Regions from separate parts of the Streptomyces sp. BHT-5-2 genome, predicted to be linked through region 3. Evidence: riboswitches for the same ligand, from Rfam matches in the RefSeq annotation. Region 3 holds a riboswitch; each other region holds the start of a gene.
The links. A riboswitch is a leader RNA that binds a small molecule or an ion and turns the genes downstream of it on or off. The one in region 3 is predicted to bind thiamine pyrophosphate.
Positions count from the first base shown of each region.

Region 1: it holds a riboswitch for thiamine pyrophosphate, as region 3 does, so the genes downstream of both, thiC (phosphomethylpyrimidine synthase ThiC) here and thiO (glycine oxidase ThiO) in region 3, are expected to answer to the same signal.
Region 2: it holds a riboswitch for thiamine pyrophosphate, as region 3 does, so the genes downstream of both, K2224_RS14010 (thiamine ABC transporter substrate binding subunit) here and thiO (glycine oxidase ThiO) in region 3, are expected to answer to the same signal.

Region 1 is NZ_CP081496.1:1,556,556-1,559,825, forward strand. Features, by position in the region: gene K2224_RS06815 (YibE/F family protein) at 142-1,494, opposite strand; TPP riboswitch at 1,573-1,729, shown strand; gene thiC (phosphomethylpyrimidine synthase ThiC) at 1,724-3,270, shown strand, end outside.
Region 2 is NZ_CP081496.1:3,145,088-3,148,357, reverse strand. Features, by position in the region: gene K2224_RS14015 (ABC transporter permease) at 1-936, opposite strand, end outside; gene K2224_RS14010 (thiamine ABC transporter substrate binding subunit) at 912-1,991, opposite strand; TPP riboswitch at 2,095-2,218, opposite strand; gene rlmN (23S rRNA (adenine(2503)-C(2))-methyltransferase RlmN) at 2,252-3,270, opposite strand, start outside.
Region 3 is NZ_CP081496.1:5,910,476-5,913,745, reverse strand. Features, by position in the region: gene thiS (sulfur carrier protein ThiS) at 1-18, opposite strand, end outside; gene thiO (glycine oxidase ThiO) at 93-1,325, opposite strand; TPP riboswitch at 1,323-1,435, opposite strand; gene K2224_RS26170 (NAD(P)/FAD-dependent oxidoreductase) at 1,593-2,885, shown strand; gene K2224_RS26165 (Rv2175c family DNA-binding protein) at 3,019-3,270, shown strand, end outside.

The sequences.
Region 1 (3,270 bases), 4.4 Mb from region 3:
TCCGCCGGCGCAGGTCGTCCCTGTCCTGCTGCCCCAACGCCCGCTGTCCGCAGACCACTTCGTCAACCCGGCGCTTCCACGCCCCGGCCCGGGTCCACCGTTTCCTCCGTGCCGCCCGCCGCCCGCCGCCCGCCGACGCGCTCAGCGCTTACGGCGCCGCCCGTGCGCCGCGCGCCGACCTCCTCGTCCGCCGGTGCCGGCCGCCCGCCCCGCCTCGCCCGGCACCGGGCGGTCCGCCGCGACCACCAGGGCCGCCAGCAGCGTGGTCACCGGCACCGAGGCGACCAGCCCGATGCTGCCCACGAGCGTGCGGACGATCTCCTCCGCCACCACCTCGCTGCCGGCCACCGTGGCGACACTGCTCTGTGCGATCGAGAACAGCAGAAGCAGCGGCAGCGCGGCGCCCGCGTAGGCCATGACGAGAGTGTTCACCACGGACGCGATGTGGTCCCGCCCGATCCGCATCGCCGCGCCGTACAGCTTCCGCCAACCCGCCGTCGGATCGGCCTCCTTGAGCTCCCAGACCGCGGCCGTCTGGGTCACCGTCACATCGTCGAGTACTCCCAGTGAGCCGATGATGATCCCCGCCAGCAGCAGACCGCGGATCTCGATGTCCGGGTACAGCCCGTGCACCAGGCCGGTGGTGTCGTCCGTGTTGCCGGTCAGCAGTGCCCAGTCGGTGAACACCGAGCCCAGCAGCCCGATGAGCAGCAGCGAGGCGAGGGTGCCGAGCACCGCCACGGACGTACGGGCGGTCAGCCCGTGGCACATGTAGAGGGCGATCAGCATGATCGCGCTGCCGCCGACCACCGCCACCAGCAGCGGATCGGAGCCCTGGAGGATCGCCGGGAGGATGAAGAGCGTCAGCACCCCGAAGCTGGCCACCAGCGCCACCAGCGCCAGCACCCCGCGCAGTCGTCCGACGATCACCACCGCAAACGCGAAAATCGCGGCCAGCACCCACATCGGCACGGTGCGGTCGACGTCCGTGACCGCGTACTGCAGGTCCCTGGGCGCCTTGGGGGAGTAGGAGACGACCACGCTCTGCCCGGTCGTGTACTGCCGCAGGGAGTCCGGTGTCACCACCGTCCGGAAGGTGCGGCCGGCGTTCTTCCCCGTGGTGACCTCGACCGTCGCCTGCTGGCAGGGCTTGCCCCGGGCCGCTCCCCCGGTCGGCGGCGCACCTCCGGGCGTGGTGGGCTGCGGCTGCTGCTCGGCATGCACCGCCGCGCAGTCCACCTCCTCGACCTTGACGATCCGGGCCTGCTCCGTGGGCTGGTCGAAGCCCACACCGGACGGCTTGTGCGGTGGTGCGCCACCGGGCCACAGCACGATCAGGCCGACCGCCACCGCGGTCGCGAACGGGATCAGGACGGCGGCGATGACCTTGCGCAGATGCCGGGAGACGGGCGCGGCCGGCCCATGGCTGTGCGCGTGCGCATGCGCATGGGAGTGCGCGGGCGCATCGGGAGGCGGGGAGTCGGGAGGGCTCACCGCCCGATCATCGCAAGAAGCGCGACAAGCGTGGGCCCCCTGTTCACACCGCGGCCCCGGCCGCTACCGTGGTGCCACCTTTGCAATCGCGGGAGCTCGGAGCACCGGGCTGAGAGGGCGCTGACCTCCGTCCCGGCGGTGTTTCACGTGAAACACCGCACGACGGAAGCCGCTGCGTCGACCGCCGAACCTGTTACCGGGTAATGCCGGCGTAGGGAGTTGAGTCTTTATGACTCTGCAGGATGCACGCACGCCTGAAAACGGCTCGACCGACGGCGAAAAGCCGCAGATCGGCTGGCACAAGGGCTATGTCTCCGGATCGCGCCCGGACCTTCGGGTCCCGGTCCGGCGGGTGCACCTCACCAACGGCAAGGACGTGACGCTCTACGACACGTCAGGGCCGTACACCGACCCTCAGATCGAAACCGACGTCCGCCGCGGTCTGGCGCCGCTGCGGGAGAACTGGATCATCGCTCGGGGCGACACCGAGGAGTACGCGGGCCGCCCGATGCGTCCCGAGGACGACGGGATCAAGCACACCTCACCGCGCGGTGGCCTGCGGAACCTCGACGCGGTCTTCCCCGGCCGTCCGCGCCAGCCGCGCCGTGGCCGGGGCGGGGCCGCGGTCAGCCAGCTCGCCTACGCCCAGCGTGGCGAGATCACCGCGGAGATGGAGTACGTCGCCGTCCGCGAGAACGTCTCCCCCGAGTTCGTGCGGGACGAGATCGCGGCCGGCCGTGCGGTGCTGCCGGCCAACATCAACCACCCGGAGATCGAGCCGATGATCATCGGCAAGAACTTCCTGGTGAAGGTGAACGCCAACATCGGCAATTCCGCGGTCACCTCCTCGATCGAGGAGGAGGTGGAGAAGATGACCTGGGCGACCCGCTGGGGCGCCGACACGGTCATGGACCTCTCCACCGGCCGCAACATCCACACCACCCGCGAGTGGGTGCTGCGCAACTCCCCCGTCCCGATCGGCACCGTCCCCCTCTACCAGGCGCTGGAGAAGGTCGACGGCAAGGCCGAGGAGCTGACCTGGGAGATCTACAAGGACACCGTCATCGAGCAGGCCGAACAGGGCGTCGACTACATGACGGTGCACGCCGGCGTGCTGCTCCGCTACGTCCCGCTCACCGCCAACCGCAAGACCGGCATCGTCTCCCGCGGCGGCTCGATCATGGCGGCCTGGTGTCTGGCGCACCACCAGGAGTCCTTCCTCTACACGAACTTCGAGGAACTCTGCGACATCCTCGCCGGCTACGACGTCACCTTCTCGCTCGGTGACGGGCTGCGCCCCGGCTCCATCGCGGACGCCAACGACGAGGCGCAGTTCGCCGAGTTGCGCACCCTCGGCGAGCTGAACACCATTGCCAAGCGGCACGGCGTGCAGACCATGATCGAGGGCCCGGGCCATGTCCCGATGCACAAGATCAAGGAGAACATCGACCTCCAGCAGGAGATCTGCGAGGAGGCCCCGTTCTACACGCTCGGCCCGCTCACCACCGACATCGCCCCCGCCTACGACCACATCACCTCCGGCATCGGCGCCGCGATGATCGCCTGGTGGGGCACCGCGATGCTCTGCTACGTCACGCCCAAGGAGCACCTGGGCCTCCCGGACCGCGACGACGTCAAGACCGGCGTCATCACGTACAAGATCGCGGCCCATGCGGCGGACCTCGCCAAGGGGCACCCGGGTGCCCAGGAGTGGGACGACGCGCTCTCCGACGCCCGCTTCGAGTTCCGCTGGGAGGACCAGTTCAACCTGGCCCT
Region 2 (3,270 bases), 2.8 Mb from region 3:
GGCGATGACGGCGAGCGTCCCCCACAGCAGGGCCCACTGGGCGGGACCGCTCGGCCGGCGGGCGGTCCGCGAGGCGTCGACGAGCCGCAAGGCGGTTTCGCGGCGCCGCACGGTCCAGGCGTGCAGCGCCAACAGCCCCAGTACAGCGGCGAACTGGATCAGGGTCAGTACGGCGGCAGTGGGCAGGTCCAGGAAGTCGGCGGTCTGCCGGTAGATCTCCACCTCCAGCGTCGAGAAGGTGGGCCCGCCCAGGATCTGCACCACGCCGAAGGAGGTGAAGGTGAAGAGGAACACCATCAGTGCCGCGGCCGCCACCGCCGGCCCCAGTGCGGGCAGCGTCACCTTCCGCCAGGCCGCGAACCGTCCGGCGCCCAGGACCCGGGCGGCCTCTTCCTGACGCGGGTCGAGCTGCGCCCAGAGTCCGCCGACGGTGCGGACGACGACGGCGTAGTTGAAGAAGACGTGCGCCAGCAGGATCGCCCACACCGAGGTGTCCAGCCGCACGCCCCACAGGTGGTCCAGCAGTCCGCCCCGGCCGACCAGTGCCAGGAAGGCCGCGCCGACGACGACGGTGGGCAGCACGAACGGCACCGCCACCGCCGCCCGCAGCAGTTGCTTGCCGGGGAAGTCGAAGCGCGCGAAGACATAGGCGCCGGGCAGTGCGACCAGCAGCGTCAAGGCGGTCGACGCGGCGGCCTGCCAGAGGGTGAACCACAGCACATGGAGCACGTCCGGGTCGCCGAGTACGGCGCCGAACCGTCCGAGCTGCCACTGCCCGCCGTCGTTCAGTCCCCGTCCCACGATCGCGGCGACCGGGTAGGCGAAGAAGAGCGCGAAGAAGGCGAGCGGCACGGCCATCAGACCGAGCCGCACCGCCGTTGCGCGCGCGGGCCCCCTGCGGTGGGTGCGGGCTACTTCAGAACGAGCGAGGACCACTGCTTGATCCACTGGTCGCGGTTCTTGGTGATCGTCTCCGGTGCGAGCGTCGTCGGCTTGTCGATCGCCGTGCCGTAGCGGGTGAACAGATCCGGCACCTTGGCGTCCTTGCGGGCCGGGTTGACGAACATCTGCAGCGGCATGTCCTCCTGGAACGTCTTCGTCAGGAGGAAGTCGAGCAGCGCCTTGCCGCCCTTCTCGTTCTTGGCGCCCTTGAGCAACGCGCCGAATTCGATCTGCCGGAAGCAGGTGCCGGTCGCGACGCCGGTCGGGGCCTCCTTGGGCGCGGGCTTCTTGCCCATCACCTCGGCGGGCGGGCTGGAGGCGTAGGAGACGACGAGCGGCTTGTCGCCCTTGCTCTTGCCGGCCGCGGAGCCCGAGAAGCGCTCGTTGTACGCCTGCTCCCAGCTGTTGACGACCTCGACGCCGTTGGCCTTGAGCTTCTTCCAGTAGTCCGGCCAGCCTCCCCCGCCACCGTGGGTGGCGATGGTGCCGAGCTGGAAGGCGAGCCCCGGAGAGGAGGTGGCGGAGTTCTCCGTGACGAGCAATCCCTTGTACTGCGGCTTGAGCAGGTCGTCGAAGGTCTGCGGCGGCGCGAGCTTGTGCTGGGTGAAGTAGGCGCGGTCGTAGTTGACGCAGATGTCGCCGTAGTCGAGGGGCGTGACCCGGTGGGCGTCCTTGTCGAGCTGGAGGTCGGCCGGGACGCTGTCGAGGCCCTTGGCCTTGTAGGGGGTGAAGAGGCCGGCGTTCAGGCCGCGCGAGAGCAGGGTGTTGTCGATGCCGAAGAAGACATCGCCCTGGGGGTTGTCCTTGGACAGGATCGCCTTGTTTACGGCTTCGCCGGCGTCCCCGCCCCTGATCACCCTGACCTTGTAGCCGCTCTCCTTCTCGAAGGCGGCCAGGACGGACTTGGAGGCGTTGAACGAGTCATGACTGACGAGCGTGACGGTCTTGGCGTCGGCGCTGTCGCCGCTGCCCGTGCCGCACCCGGCGAGTGCGGTCACGCCGGCCGCGGCGGCCAGCGCTGCCGCGGTGATCCTGCTGGTGGTGCTCACTGATTTCCTCCTGGCTGGCCAGGAAGAGACGCGGCCCCGCCCGGTGCCCGCTGCGTTCTGCGTCGGTGACGTTCGGCAACGGACGGTGGGCGGGGCGCAACAGCATGAGTGACGACCGAACTTCCTACCCGGAATGACCCGGGCGAGGTTCAAGGGTCTGCGGGCGCCGTAGGGCTGCTACGACGTCTCCGCACTCTCAGCGCTGTGGCGCTCCCCTGTCGGAATGTGCGTTTGTTCGACGCCACCGTACCAGCGGGCGGTCAGCGCTCCGAGGCCGCGAGCTGTCCGCAGGCGCCGTCGATCTCCTGGCCCCGGGTGTCCCGGACGGTCACGGGCACGCCGTGTGCCTCGATGGCCCGGACGAACGCCAGCTCGTCCTCGGGCCGCGAGGCGGTCCACTTCGAGCCCGGCGTCGGATTGAGCGGAATGAGGTTGACGTGGACCCGCTTGCCCTTGAGCAGCCGTCCCAGCAGGTCACCGCGCCACGCCTGGTCGTTGATGTCGCGGATCAGGGCGTACTCGATCGAGACCCGGCGGCCGGACTTCTCGGCGTACTCCCATGCCGCGTCCAGCACCTCGCGGACCTTCCAGCGGGTGTTGACCGGCACGAGGGTGTCCCGCAGCTCGTCGTCGGGCGCGTGCAGCGACACCGCGAGCCGGCACTTGAAGCCCTCGTCGGCGAACCGCAGCATCGCCGGCACCAGCCCGACGGTGGAGACGGTGATGCCGCGCTGGGAGAGCCCCAGCCCGTCGGGCTCGGGGTCGGTGAGCCGCCGGATGGCGCCGACCACCCGCTTGTAGTTGGCGAGCGGCTCCCCCATGCCCATGAAGACGATGTTGGACAGCCGGGCCGGGCCGCCGGGCACCTCGCCGTCGCGCAGCGCCCGCATGCCGTCGACGATCTGGTGCACGATCTCGGCGGTGGAGAGGTTCCGGTCCAGGCCGGCCTGGCCGGTGGCGCAGAACGGGCAGTTCATGCCGCAGCCGGCCTGCGAGGAGATGCACATGGTGACCCGGTCCGGGTAGCGCATCAGGACGGACTCCACGAGGGTGCCGTCGTGCAGCTTCCACAGGGTCTTGCGGGTGGTGTCGTCGTCGCACGAGATGTGCCGCACCACCGACATCAGGTCCGGGAGCAGCTCCGCCGCCAGCTTCTCGCGCGCCGCCGCGGGGATGTCGGTCCACTGCGCCGGGTCGTGCGCGTAGCGCGCGAAGTAGTGCTGCGACAGCTGCTTGGCGCGGAACGGCTTCTCGCCGATCGCGGCGACCGCCTCGCGGC
Region 3 (3,270 bases):
GTTGACGGAGACGGACACCGTGGGGCCGTTGGGGGCGCCGGAGTTGTCGGTGGGGTGGGTGGGGTCAGGGGTACCGGGAGTACCGGGGGCGCTCATATGGGCTGCTCCTCGGGGGCACGGGTGCGCTGCTCCTCCTGGACGTCGGGGGAGAAACGCGCGGGGGAGAAGGGGCGGGCCGCTTCCGGGACGGTCCCGGTGGACAGCAGCTCGGCCATCACGTCCCCGGTGACCGGTGTCAGCAGCACGCCGTTGCGGAAGTGGCCGGTGGCCAGGTGGAGGCCGGGCAGCGCGGTGGGCCCGAGCAGCGGTGCGTTGTCGGGCGAGCCGGGGCGCAGCCCGGCCAGGCTCTCGGTCAGCGGCAGTTCGGTCAGGCCCGGGACCAGCTCGTGGGCGTCCCGCAGCAGCTCGTAGACCCCGCCCGCGGTGACCGTGGTGTCCCAGCCCAGCTCCTCGGTGGTGGCGCCGAGGACCAGTTCGCCGCTCTCCCGGGGCACCAGGTAGACGGGATTGCCCCGGACCACGGCCCGTACGGTGCGGGAGAGGAACGGCGGTCCGCCGGGCGGCGGGTCCGGCAGCCGCAGCCGCAGCACCTGCCCCTTGACCGGCCGCACTGGTGGCCGCACGGCCTCCGGGACGCCTTCCAGCCGGCCGCTGAGGCTGCCCCCGGCCAGTACGACCTGGCCGGCCGACAGCCGTGTCCCGTCGGCGAGTTCGACGCCCGAGGCGCGCCCGCCGGCGGTCGTCAGGCGCTCCGCCCGCGTGCGGTGGAAGACCACCCCGGTCCGCTCGCAGGCGGCCAGCAGGGCCCCCGCCAGTCGGCGCGGATCGACCTGGTGGTCGCCGTCCACCCGGAGGCCGCCGCGCACCCCGGGGGCGAGCATCGGCTCCAGCCGGCGGCACTCGCGCCCGGTCAGCCACTGCGAGTCCAGCCCGCAGCGGACCTGGAGGGTGTGCAGTTCCCGCAGGTGGGCGCGGTCGTCGGCGTCCAGCGCGACCTGGAGGGTGCCGCTCCGCCGGTAGCCGATCCGCTGCCCGCTCGCCGCCTCCAGTTCCCGGGTGAACTCCGGATACCGTTGTGCGGAGGCCAGGTTGAGCCCCAGCAGCGTCTCCTCGCCGTAGTGCAGCTCGGTGACCGCGGCCAGCATGCCGGCCGCGACCTGTGCCGCGCCGCCGCCGGGCGCGGGGTCGGCGACCGCGACCCGCAGCCCGCGGCCGGCCGCCCGCCAGGCGGTGACCAGCCCGATGATGCCGCCGCCGACGACCAGCACATCGGGGTGCCGGTCCGCCGGCCGCGGCGGGTCCGATGGTGTGGCGGATGGATGCATGGGCGTCCAGCCCCTCCCTTCGCCGGCATGACCCGGATCAGGTTCGTACGGTCGGAGGCCGGCCAGCCTCCCTCTCAGCCCGGTGCGTCCGGGCTCCCGCGAGTGCGTGCACCACCCTAATACGGGCCGCGGGCCGCCGTAAGGGAGCGCCCGGGCCACGGGCCGGGCCACCGGGGCCGCACCGGGTGCCACGGCGCGTGACGCTGTGTCAGAGATCTCCTTGCGCGGTGCTGCGGGCCGCGTCGCCCGCCGTCCTAAAGTGAGTGGGTGAGCGAGCAGAGCAAGTCTCCCCAGGCCCCTGTCCGCACGCCGCGCGTGGTGATCGCCGGCGCGGGGATGGCGGGTGTGCAGACCGCCGTGGCCCTGCGCGAACAAGGCTGGCGCGGCGCGATCACGCTCCTCGGCGACGAGCCCCACCAGCCCTACGACCGCCCCCCGCTGTCCAAGGCGGTGCTGCTCGGCAAGGCCGACGGCTCCGCCTTCGACATCGACTTCGCCGGTCTCGGCATCGACCTCCACCTCGGCCGCCCGGTCACCGCGCTGCGCCCCGAGGAGCACGTCGTGGAGACCGCCGAGGGCCCGGTCCACTACGACTACGCGGTCCTGGCCACCGGTGCCGAACCGGTCCGGCTGCCCGGCAGCGAGGGGCTCCCCGGAGTCCACCTGCTGCGCACCCTGGACGACGCCGAACGGCTGCGCCCGGTGCTCGCCGCCCAGCACCGGATCGTGGTGGTGGGGGCCGGCTGGATCGGCGCCGAGTTCGCCACCGCCGCCCGCGAGGCCGGCTGCGAGGTCACCGTCGTCGAGGCCGCCGACCACCCGCTGGCCGGCGCGCTGCCCGCCGAGGTCGCCGCGTACATGACCGGCTGGTACGCCGACGCCGGAGCCGAGCTGCGCACCGGCGCCCGGGTCGCCTCCGTCACCGGCGACGCGGTGGCCCTCGCCGACGGCACCGTGCTGCCCGCCGACGCCGTGGTCGTCGGGATCGGCGCCCGCCCCGCCACCGCCTGGCTGGCCGGCTCCGGCGTCGCCCTCTCGCCCGAGGACGGCTCGGTGCTGGCCGACGAGCGGCTGCGCACCTCCGTCCCCGGGGTCTACGCGGTCGGCGACTGCGCCTCCTTCCCGTCGGCCCGTTACGGCACCCGGCTGCTGGTCCACCACTGGGACAACGCCCTCCAGGGGCCCCGCACGGTGGCCGAGAACATCGCCCGCGGCGAGGCGGAAGGGGTGGTCTACGACCCGGTGCCGTACTTCTGGTCCGAGCAGTTCGGGCGGTTCGTGCAGTACGCCGGCCACCACGTGGACGCCGACGAACTGGTCTGGCGCGGCGATCCGGCCGGCGCGGCCTGGTCGGTGATCTGGCTTCGGGGCGGCCGGGAGCCGGGCGAGGGGCCGGCCGAGGGCGGCGCCGGGCGGCCGGCCGGCCGGCTGGTCGCACTGCTGGCCGTGGGGCGGCCGCGGGATCTGGCCCAGGGGCGCCGGCTCATCGAGAAGGGCGCGCTGCTCGACCGGGAGCGGGTCGCGGACGCGACCGTTCCGCTCAAGTCCGCGGTCCTGTAGGGCAGTCCGGTCCGGGGCCGCCGAACGGGGCGGCGCGCGCCCCGGCCCGCCGGGCTCACCCGGCGGTGTGCACGCGCGCGCCGTAGGCGATGCCCGGCTACCGGCTGTCAGTGGGAGGTGGCACGCTTGTCCTGTGACCGAGATTGACGCAAACATCGATGGACTCGTCCCCGCCTGGCTCACCCTCCCCGACATCGCCGAGGAACTCGACGTCGAGGTGACCCGCGTGCGGCAGCTGGTGAAGGAGGGCCAGCTGATCGCGGTGCGCCGCGGCGAGAACCGTGTGCTCCAGGTGCCCGCCGAATTCATCAAGGACGGCAAGGTCGTCAAGGGCCTCGCCGGCACGCTGACGCTCCTGCGGGACGACGGCTTCGCCGACGAGGAG